3 regions of the Ectobacillus sp. JY-23 genome follow, and region 1 is predicted to be linked to each of the others. Evidence: a T-box and tRNA genes for the amino acid it is inferred to sense, from the RefSeq annotation. Region 1 holds a T-box; the other regions hold tRNA genes.
What was found. A T-box is a leader RNA that pairs with one kind of tRNA and senses whether it is charged. The one in region 1 lies ahead of leuS (leucine--tRNA ligase), so its partner is inferred to be a tRNA-Leu.

Region 1 (3,253 bases):
AGCGACGTGCGCCGTCAAGACCTGTTTCAGACCAAGCGATAGAGGCTTCAAGCGGCCCCATGAACATTTCATATAGACGAAGCGTATCTGCACCATGGCTTGCTACAATATCGTCAGGATTTACAACGTTTCCTTTGGATTTACTCATTTTTTCGTTATTGGAGCCTAAAATCATACCTTGGTTGAATAATTTTTGGAATGGCTCCTTCGTCGGTACCACACCTAAGTCGTACAAAAACTTATGCCAGAAGCGAGCGTACAATAAGTGAAGTACCGCATGCTCAGCGCCGCCGATATAAATATCAACTGGCAGCCATTGCTTTAACTTTTCAGGATCAGCAAGCTGTTCGTTGTTGTGCGGGTCGATATAACGCAAGTAGTACCAGCAGCTTCCGCCCCATTGCGGCATTGTATTTGTTTCACGGCGACCTTTTTTACCAGTTATCGGATCTACTACATTCACCCATTCTGCCACGTTAGCAAGTGGTGATTCGCCTGTACCAGAAGGACGAATATCATCCGTTTGCGGCAGTACTAATGGAAGCTCCTCTTCTGGTACGGCGGTCATCGTACCGTCTTCCCAATGAATGACAGGAATTGGCTCACCCCAGTAACGCTGACGGCTAAACAACCAGTCACGTAGACGGTACGTTACCTTTTTCTCACCCATTTTATTTGCTTCTAGCCAAGTAATGATGTTTGTAATAGCTTCTTCCTTGTTCAAGCCGTTTAAGAAGTCGGAATTTATATGTTCACCATCGCCTGTATAAGGCTCTTTTGTAACGTCTCCCCCTGCAACAACCTCTTTAATCGGCAAATTAAACTTTTTCGCAAACTCATAATCTCGCTCATCATGTGCTGGTACTGCCATAATGGCACCAGTGCCGTAGCTTGCAAGTACATAATCGGCGATCCAAATTGGCATTCTTGCGCCGTTCACCGGATTAATGGCATAAGCCCCTGTGAAAACGCCTGTTTTATCCTTCGCCAAGTCTGTACGCTCTAAATCACTTTTCGTTTTTACTTGATCTAAATATGCCTGCACTGCCTCTTTTTGCTCTGGTGTTGTAATTTTTTCAACCAGCGCATGCTCAGGTGCCAATACAGAATACGTTGCACCGAACAATGTATCAGGACGTGTTGTAAACACCGTATATTTCTCATCGGTACCATCTACCTGAAAGTGGACTTCAGCGCCTTCAGAACGGCCAATCCAGTTACGTTGCATTTCCTTCAAGCTTTCCGGCCAATCCAGCTCTTCCAAATCTTCCAATAAACGATCCGCGTACGCTGTAATCTTCAATACCCACTGCTTCATCGGACGGCGTTCTACCGGGTGACCGCCACGCTCGCTCTTGCCATCAATAACTTCTTCGTTCGCCAATACAGTGCCAAGTGCCGGACACCAGTTTACTGCTACCTCGTCAACGTAAGCTAAGCCTTTTTCGTATAATTTCAAGAAAATCCATTGTGTCCACTTATAATAATTTGGATCTGTCGTATTTACCTCGCGATCCCAGTCATAGGAAAATCCAAGTGCTTTGATTTGATTGCGGAATGTATTGATGTTTTTCTCTGTGAATTCCGCAGGATCGTTTCCTGTATCCAGTGCGTATTGCTCTGCAGGAAGACCAAATGCGTCCCATCCCATCGGGTGAAGCACATTATAGCCCTGCATGCGCTTCATACGAGAAAGAATGTCCGTAGCTGTATATCCTTCTGGATGTCCTACATGAAGACCGGCACCCGATGGATATGGAAACATATCCAACGCGTAAAACTTAGGTTTGTCAGTATCTTCAGTCGTACGGAAGGTTTTATTTTCTTCCCAGTACGCCTGCCATTTCTTCTCAATTTCATTATGATTGTAGCTCATAAAATACCCTCCAATTCATCTATTTCTCCGCAAAAATACAAAAAACCCCTCATCCCAAAAAGGGACGAGAGGTTATAAATTCCCGCGGTACCACCCTAGTTAGTGCCCAAAGACACTCGCTCAAGTCCGTAACGTGGACGAAGCGGCAATCACTACTATTATTCACGATTGCAACTCCAAGGCGAGTTCACAATGAAATCCGGATTGACTTCCACCACACGTCAACTCTCTGAGCCGGCTCAACCTGTTACTACTCCTTGTCACTGTCATTGCGTATTTGCTTACAGTCTATTCTAAAACATGTTCTTCGCCACGTCAAACTGCTATTTTTTCTTCTGCTTGCTTTGCTTTTAACTTATGATCATATAGACTGGCTGCAGCCATTGCTACCAACAGCATTACCATTAATACCATAAACAATACTTGAATATTGTATAAATCGACAATTAGCCCGCCAAGCCACGGACCAAGCATCCGCCCACCCGTTGCCGCACTATTTACGACACCTTGATAAAAGCCGATTTTCCCTTCAGGTGCCAATTCATTGGCAATTGTTGGAACAGCTGGCCATACGAACATTTCACCAATCGTTAAAATGAGCATCCCTATCATAAACATGCTAAACTGTTCTGCCTGTCCGACAACGAGAAATGAAACAATAAAAATAGACGTACCAATTAAAATTTGTTGTTTTAAAGAACGGTTAAATCTTCGGATAAATGCTGTTACAACTGGTTGTGCTAATACGATTAGCGCTCCGTTCACCGTCCACAATAAGCTGTATGAACGCAAACTAATATCTAAATCCTGCATATGCGCGGAAATGGTAACCTGCCATTGTACATAAGCAATCCAGCAAATCGCATACGCAACGCACATCACCAATAACGCCTGCAAGGAAGACGTCAGCTTCCAGGATCCTTTTTCTACTTTTTTCTCAACCTTATCTACAGTGACTTGCATATCTTTAAAACCGATCAAAGCAATGATAAAGAATACAAAATACAGTGTTAGATTGGCTAAAAATATATAGTCAATACGGAAGGAAGCAACTAAGCCGCCTAGTGCCGATCCAACTGCAACGCCTACGTTTTGTCCGATATACATCGCATTAAACGCTCTTCGGCCACCTTCCGGCCAAACAGCCCCCACCATCGCATACATAGATGGAAACACCATACCTGACCCTAATCCAATCATTCCGAGCCATACTACATAAAGCGGCCAATCGTGGAAAAAAACAAGACCCGTCACCGCTGATAAAGTAATTACAATACCGCTCAAGATGGATTTGTAGCCGCCCATTTTATCAAACATAATGCCGCCGACAAGGTTCCCAATCACACCTGCAAGCGAGTTAATCAACAGGGCCATTCC
Region 2 (3,253 bases), 1.3 Mb from region 1:
AGGGGAGAGGTTAGCGCAAGCGAAGCTTTGAACCGAAGCCCCAGTAAACGGCGGCCGTAACTATAACGGTCCTAAGGTAGCGAAATTCCTTGTCGGGTAAGTTCCGACCCGCACGAAAGGTGTAACGATTTGGGCACTGTCTCAACCAGAGACTCGGTGAAATTATAGTACCTGTGAAGATGCAGGTTACCCGCGACAGGACGGAAAGACCCCGTGGAGCTTTACTGTAGCCTGATATTGAATTTTGGTACAGCTTGTACAGGATAGGTAGGAGCCTATGAACCCGGAGCGCCAGCTTCGGTGGAGGCGTCGGTGGGATACTACCCTGGCTGTATTGAAGTTCTAACCCGCGCCCCTCTATCGGGGCGGGAGACAGTGTCAGGTGGGCAGTTTGACTGGGGCGGTCGCCTCCTAAAATGTAACGGAGGCGCCCAAAGGTTCCCTCAGAATGGTTGGAAATCATTCGAAGAGTGTAAAGGCATAAGGGAGCTTGACTGCGAGACCTACAAGTCGAGCAGGGACGAAAGTCGGGCTTAGTGATCCGGTGGTTCCGCATGGAAGGGCCATCGCTCAACGGATAAAAGCTACCCCGGGGATAACAGGCTTATCTCCCCCAAGAGTCCACATCGACGGGGAGGTTTGGCACCTCGATGTCGGCTCATCGCATCCTGGGGCTGTAGTCGGTCCCAAGGGTTGGGCTGTTCGCCCATTAAAGCGGTACGCGAGCTGGGTTCAGAACGTCGTGAGACAGTTCGGTCCCTATCCGTCGCGGGCGCAGGAAATTTGAGAGGAGCTGTCCTTAGTACGAGAGGACCGGGATGGACGCACCGCTGGTGTACCAGTTGTTCTGCCAAGGGCATCGCTGGGTAGCTATGTGCGGACGGGATAAGTGCTGAAAGCATCTAAGCATGAAGCCCCCCTCAAGATGAGATTTCCCATAGCGTCAAGCTAGTAAGATCCCTGAAAGATGATCAGGTTGATAGGTCAGAGGTGGAAGCGCGGCGACGTGTGGAGCTGACTGATACTAATCGATCGAGGGCTTAACCAAAAAAAGCAGAAGCGAGCGTTTAGCAAGCTGAAGCTAGATTATACACTTGTTATCCAGTTTTGAAGGAACATGCCTTCATATGTCTAGTGATGATGGCAAAGAGGTCACACCCGTTCCCATACCGAACACGGAAGTTAAGCTCTTTTGCGCCGAGGGTAGTTGGGACCTTGTCCCTGTGAGAGTAGGACGTCGCTAGGCAATGCCCAATTTGGGCTTTTTTTACGGAGGATTAGCTCAGCTGGGAGAGCATCTGCCTTACAAGCAGAGGGTCGGCGGTTCGATCCCGTCATCCTCCACCATATATCGGAGGGGTAGCGAAGTGGCTAAACGCGGCGGACTGTAAATCCGCTCCCTCAGGGTTCGGCGGTTCGAATCCGTCCCCCTCCACCATTTTTGATGGGCTATCGCCAAGCGGTAAGGCAACGGACTTTGACTCCGTCATTCGTTGGTTCGAATCCAGCTAGCCCAGCCATAATTATGAGCCATTAGCTCAGTCGGTAGAGCATCTGACTTTTAATCAGAGGGTCGAAGGTTCGAGTCCTTCATGGCTCACATTTTGCGGGTGTGGCGGAATTGGCAGACGCACCAGACTTAGGATCTGGCGCCTTCGGCGTGGGGGTTCGAGTCCCTTCACCCGCACCAATATATGCGGAAGTAGTTCAGTGGTAGAATACAACCTTGCCAAGGTTGGGGTCGCGGGTTCGAATCCCGTCTTCCGCTTATACTGTATTTTATATCACACAAAATATATACAGTTGTTTATGCGCCCGTAGCTCAATTGGATAGAGCATCTGACTACGGATCAGAAGGTTATGGGTTCGAATCCTTTCGGGCGCGTTATACGGGAAGTGGCTCAGCTTGGTAGAGCACCTGGTTTGGGACCAGGGGGTCGCAGGTTCAAATCCTGTCTTCCCGATTTCATGGGGCCTTAGCTCAGCTGGGAGAGCGCCTGCCTTGCACGCAGGAGGTCAGCGGTTCGATCCCGCTAGGCTCCATACGGAGGAATACCCAAGTCCGGCTGAAGGGATCGGTCTTGAAAACCGACAGGCGGTGAGAGCCGCGCGGGGGTTCGAATCCCTCTTCCTCCGCCATTTATTTTATATGAATGGTAAATTAAATAATTCATGATTGTCGCGGGGTGGAGCAGTCCGGTAGCTCGTCGGGCTCATAACCCGAAGGTCGCAGGTTCAAATCCTGTCCCCGCAACCAAGGTCCCGTGGTGTAGCGGTTAACATGCCTGCCTGTCACGCAGGAGATCGCCGGTTCGATCCCGGTCGGGACCGCCATTTTTATGGCTCGGTAGCTCAGTCGGTAGAGCAGAGGACTGAAAATCCTCGTGTCGGCGGTTCGATTCCGTCCCGAGCCACTTCTTAATTTACATATCACTTTTCTTTATAAGCCGGCTTAGCTCAATTGGCAGAGCAACTGACTTGTAATCAGTAGGTTGGGGGTTCAAGTCCTCTAGCCGGCATCGATTAGGGGTATAGTTTAAAGGTAGAACAGAGGTCTCCAAAACCTCCGGTGTGGGTTCGATTCCTACTACCCCTGCCAAACACGTGGGCCTATAGCTCAGCTGGTTAGAGCGCACGCCTGATAAGCGTGAGGTCGATGGTTCGAGTCCATTTAGGCCCATTAGTGATATATTCCGCAATAGCTCAGCGGTAGAGCAATCGGCTGTTAACCGATAGGTCGTAGGTTCGAATCCTACTTGCGGAGCCATTAAGGCCCGTTGGTCAAGTGGTTAAGACACCGCCCTTTCACGGCGGTAACACGGGTTCGAATCCCGTACGGGTCATACCAAAAGCCAGTGCATTCGCACTGGTTTTTTTTGTATATTTTTATTTAGGCTCTGTGAAAGTTCGTTGCTGATTTCCGTTATGGAGGTTTGTTCGCTTTCCGCGGGCAGTCAGGGAGTCGACTCGGCGCTATTCGCCTGCAACGTCTCTCCTTTACTCACTTTTCCCACATGTGTTCCATCCGCCTCACTCCCATCAACAAGTGCCAATTAGCAACGTCAGGTTTTAATATAGTCTTTATTTTTAACTTATACCTAGTAAAGAAAGTTTCTTATGTGTGTCAGATATAAAATAACTCTTTTTATGTAATGAAGGAAGAATGTTATATACAGCGAAATTTCATATATAAGGGGGGAATTGAATGGAACAACTATTAGTGGAAAAGCGGGTGAAGACGCGAAGGTGGAAA
Region 3 (3,253 bases), 760 kb from region 1:
TTGCGGGACTTAACCCAACATCTCACGACACGAGCTGACGACAACCATGCACCACCTGTCACTCTGTCCCCGAAGGGAAAGCCCTATCTCTAGGGTTGTCAGAGGATGTCAAGACCTGGTAAGGTTCTTCGCGTTGCTTCGAATTAAACCACATGCTCCACCGCTTGTGCGGGCCCCCGTCAATTCCTTTGAGTTTCAGCCTTGCGGCCGTACTCCCCAGGCGGAGTGCTTAATGCGTTAACTTCAGCACTAAAGGGCGGAAACCCTCTAACACTTAGCACTCATCGTTTACGGCGTGGACTACCAGGGTATCTAATCCTGTTTGCTCCCCACGCTTTCGCGCCTCAGCGTCAGTTACAGACCAAAGAGCCGCCTTCGCCACTGGTGTTCCTCCACATCTCTACGCATTTCACCGCTACACGTGGAATTCCGCTCTTCTCTTCTGCACTCAAGTCTCCCAGTTTCCAATGACCCTCCACGGTTGAGCCGTGGGCTTTCACATCAGACTTAAAAGACCGCCTGCGCGCGCTTTACGCCCAATAATTCCGGATAACGCTCGCCACCTACGTATTACCGCGGCTGCTGGCACGTAGTTAGCCGTGGCTTTCTAATCAGGTACCGTCAAGGTACGAGCAGTTACTCTCGTACTTGTTCTTCCCTGACAACAGAGTTTTACGACCCGAAAGCCTTCATCACTCACGCGGCGTTGCTCGGTCAGGCTTTCGCCCATTGCCGAAGATTCCCTACTGCTGCCTCCCGTAGGAGTCTGGGCCGTGTCTCAGTCCCAGTGTGGCCGATCACCCTCTCAGGTCGGCTACGCATCGTCGCCTTGGTGAGCCGTTACCTCACCAACTAGCTAATGCGACGCGGGTCCATCTGTAAGTGATAGCCGAAACCATCTTTCCATTTTAAACCATGCGGTTCAAAAAATTATCCGGTATTAGCTTCGGTTTCCCGAAGTTATCCCAGTCTTACAGGCAGGTTACCCACGTGTTACTCACCCGTCCGCCGCTAACCTCCGAAGAGGTCCGCTCGACTTGCATGTATTAGGCACGCCGCCAGCGTTCATCCTGAGCCAGGATCAAACTCTCCATAAAAGTGTTTGTCTAGCTAAAATAAATGTTGACGTTTTGTACTTCGTTCAGTTTTCAAAGAACTAAAGCGGGTGATGGGAATCGAACCCACGCTATCAGCTTGGAAGGCTGAAGTTCTACCATTAAACTACACCCGCATGGTCGGGAAGACAGGATTTGAACCTGCGACCCCCTGGTCCCAAACCAGGTGCTCTACCAAGCTGAGCCACTTCCCGTAAAACGCGCCCGAAAGGATTCGAACCCATAACCTTCTGATCCGTAGTCAGATGCTCTATCCAATTGAGCTACGGGCGCACATTATTGAGTTTGTCGTTTTTGGCGACTTGATTAATATATCATACATTCCACATTGAATCAAGTACTTTTTTCAAAAACTTTTAAGTGCGGCCGAGAGGACTTGAACCTCCACGGGATTGCTCCCACTAGGCCCTCAACCTAGCGCGTCTGCCGTTCCGCCACGACCGCATAAAATGGTGCGGATGAAGGGACTCGAACCCCCACGCCGAAGGCGCCAGATCCTAAGTCTGGTGCGTCTGCCAATTCCGCCACATCCGCAAAATGTGAGCCATGAAGGACTCGAACCTTCGACCCTCTGATTAAAAGTCAGATGCTCTACCGACTGAGCTAATGGCTCATAATAATGAAAGCATTCGTTACAGGCTTATAGCTTTGAAAACGACACCCTCATCTCAGAAAGCTGAGTCAAGTAGCGGCTCGATGAGTGCGCTGTAGCTATACTACGAAGCGTATTCGTTCGTGCTCTACCGACTGAGCTAATGGCTCATAATAATGGCTGGGCTAGCTGGATTCGAACCAACGAATGACGGAGTCAAAGTCCGTTGCCTTACCGCTTGGCGATAGCCCATCGAAAAGTTTTTGTAAATATACTTCAAATCTGCTACTAAAGCAATATCACGAGATGATTTTGTTTGTTTCAGCTTTTGTTCTTTCGACTAGCTACATGAAAAACAACTATAAATCATCGACCATCTTATTTATGTTAGGATGCTTCTAAAACAGATAAGGGATAGTATACCACTCTAAACAATAAAAAACAACTGCTTGACGGCAGTAGTTTAAATGGCGGTCCCGACCGGGATCGAACCGGCGATCTCCTGCGTGACAGGCAGGCATGTTAACCGCTACACCACGGGACCTTAAATGGTGGAGGATGACGGGATCGAACCGCCGACCCTCTGCTTGTAAGGCAGATGCTCTCCCAGCTGAGCTAATCCTCCATATGACCCGTACGGGATTCGAACCCGTGTTACCGCCGTGAAAGGGCGGTGTCTTAACCACTTGACCAACGGGCCATGGCAGAGAAGAAGGGATTCGAACCCTCGCACCGCTATCGCGATCTACTCCCTTAGCAGGGGAGCCCCTTGAGCCACTTGGGTACTTCTCTGTATGGCTCCGCAAGTAGGATTCGAACCTACGACCTATCGGTTAACAGCCGATTGCTCTACCGCTGAGCTATTGCGGAATAATCAATTAGATACGCAACATTACTTCTTATAACAGCCGATCGTCCTGACCTCAGGAAGTCGATGCAAGAAGCCGCTCGGTCAGTACGCTGATGAATACGCAAGGAAGCATATTCGTTCGTGCTCTACCGCTGAGCTATTGCGGAATAAATTTGAGTGTCCTTACTAGGTGACACGTTTATAATATACTGAATTTAAACCTAACTGTCAACACCTTTTTATACACTTATGAGCCTACCTTTACATTTACCACACACATAACGCATTGTGTCCACTTTTCGTTTTCTTTGGTACCGCAAACGACAAGAGCTGCACTCGTATGTGTATAGCTTTTGCGTTCTGCCCACAGTCTTCCTAGGTATAGTTTTGCAAAACCGAGGTGCCCCTACTTGCTTCATTAACTTACGAAAGTCAGCGTCTCTATGCTTGTACCCCTTCCCCTCTAGATGAAGGTGATAATGACATAGCTCATGTTTAATAACTGCTATTAACTCCTCTTTTCCAAAAGCTTCGTAATAATGAGGGTTTAACTCGATGTTATGTGTTTGCAGCAAATACCTTCCACCTGTCGTTTTTAAACGTTTATTAAAAACAGCTCGGTGTTGAAATGGCTTCTGAAAATAACGAAGCGAAATGTCTTCTGTTACCTTCTGTAGCTGTAATTCATCCAAATCA

Region 2: it has a tRNA-Leu gene. The T-box ahead of leuS (leucine--tRNA ligase) is inferred to sense a tRNA for this amino acid. The anticodon was not compared.
Region 3: it has a tRNA-Leu gene. The T-box ahead of leuS (leucine--tRNA ligase) is inferred to sense a tRNA for this amino acid. The anticodon was not compared.

Annotation. Positions count from the first base shown of each region.
Region 1 covers NZ_CP095462.1:1,900,315-1,903,567, forward strand. Annotated here, with positions in the region: gene leuS (leucine--tRNA ligase) at 1-1,876, opposite strand, end outside; T-box leader at 1,934-2,149, opposite strand; gene MUG87_RS09820 (MDR family MFS transporter) at 2,192-3,253, opposite strand, start outside.
Region 2 covers NZ_CP095462.1:3,191,825-3,195,077, forward strand. Annotated here, with positions in the region: rRNA gene MUG87_RS16095 (23S ribosomal RNA) at 1-1,048, shown strand, start outside; rRNA gene rrf (5S ribosomal RNA) at 1,131-1,246, shown strand; tRNA gene MUG87_RS16105 (tRNA-Val) at 1,272-1,347, shown strand; tRNA gene MUG87_RS16110 (tRNA-Tyr) at 1,354-1,438, shown strand; tRNA gene MUG87_RS16115 (tRNA-Gln) at 1,446-1,520, shown strand; tRNA gene MUG87_RS16120 (tRNA-Lys) at 1,528-1,600, shown strand; tRNA gene MUG87_RS16125 (tRNA-Leu) at 1,607-1,690, shown strand; tRNA gene MUG87_RS16130 (tRNA-Gly) at 1,697-1,768, shown strand; tRNA gene MUG87_RS16135 (tRNA-Arg) at 1,812-1,885, shown strand; tRNA gene MUG87_RS16140 (tRNA-Pro) at 1,891-1,964, shown strand; tRNA gene MUG87_RS16145 (tRNA-Ala) at 1,971-2,043, shown strand; tRNA gene MUG87_RS16150 (tRNA-Ser) at 2,047-2,139, shown strand; tRNA gene MUG87_RS16155 (tRNA-Met) at 2,181-2,257, shown strand; tRNA gene MUG87_RS16160 (tRNA-Asp) at 2,259-2,334, shown strand; tRNA gene MUG87_RS16165 (tRNA-Phe) at 2,342-2,414, shown strand; tRNA gene MUG87_RS16170 (tRNA-Thr) at 2,447-2,519, shown strand; tRNA gene MUG87_RS16175 (tRNA-Trp) at 2,526-2,599, shown strand; tRNA gene MUG87_RS16180 (tRNA-Ile) at 2,607-2,680, shown strand; tRNA gene MUG87_RS16185 (tRNA-Asn) at 2,693-2,767, shown strand; tRNA gene MUG87_RS16190 (tRNA-Glu) at 2,772-2,843, shown strand; gene MUG87_RS16195 (penicillin acylase family protein) at 3,206-3,253, shown strand, end outside.
Region 3 covers NZ_CP095462.1:2,658,536-2,661,788, reverse strand. Annotated here, with positions in the region: rRNA gene MUG87_RS13780 (16S ribosomal RNA) at 1-1,097, opposite strand, end outside; tRNA gene MUG87_RS13775 (tRNA-Gly) at 1,161-1,231, opposite strand; tRNA gene MUG87_RS13770 (tRNA-Pro) at 1,233-1,309, opposite strand; tRNA gene MUG87_RS13765 (tRNA-Arg) at 1,315-1,388, opposite strand; tRNA gene MUG87_RS13760 (tRNA-Leu) at 1,477-1,559, opposite strand; tRNA gene MUG87_RS13755 (tRNA-Leu) at 1,566-1,649, opposite strand; tRNA gene MUG87_RS13750 (tRNA-Lys) at 1,656-1,728, opposite strand; tRNA gene MUG87_RS13745 (tRNA-Gln) at 1,885-1,959, opposite strand; tRNA gene MUG87_RS13740 (tRNA-Asp) at 2,176-2,251, opposite strand; tRNA gene MUG87_RS13735 (tRNA-Val) at 2,257-2,332, opposite strand; tRNA gene MUG87_RS13730 (tRNA-Glu) at 2,336-2,407, opposite strand; tRNA gene MUG87_RS13725 (tRNA-Ser) at 2,409-2,499, opposite strand; tRNA gene MUG87_RS13720 (tRNA-Asn) at 2,503-2,577, opposite strand; gene MUG87_RS13715 (SprT family protein) at 2,797-3,249, opposite strand.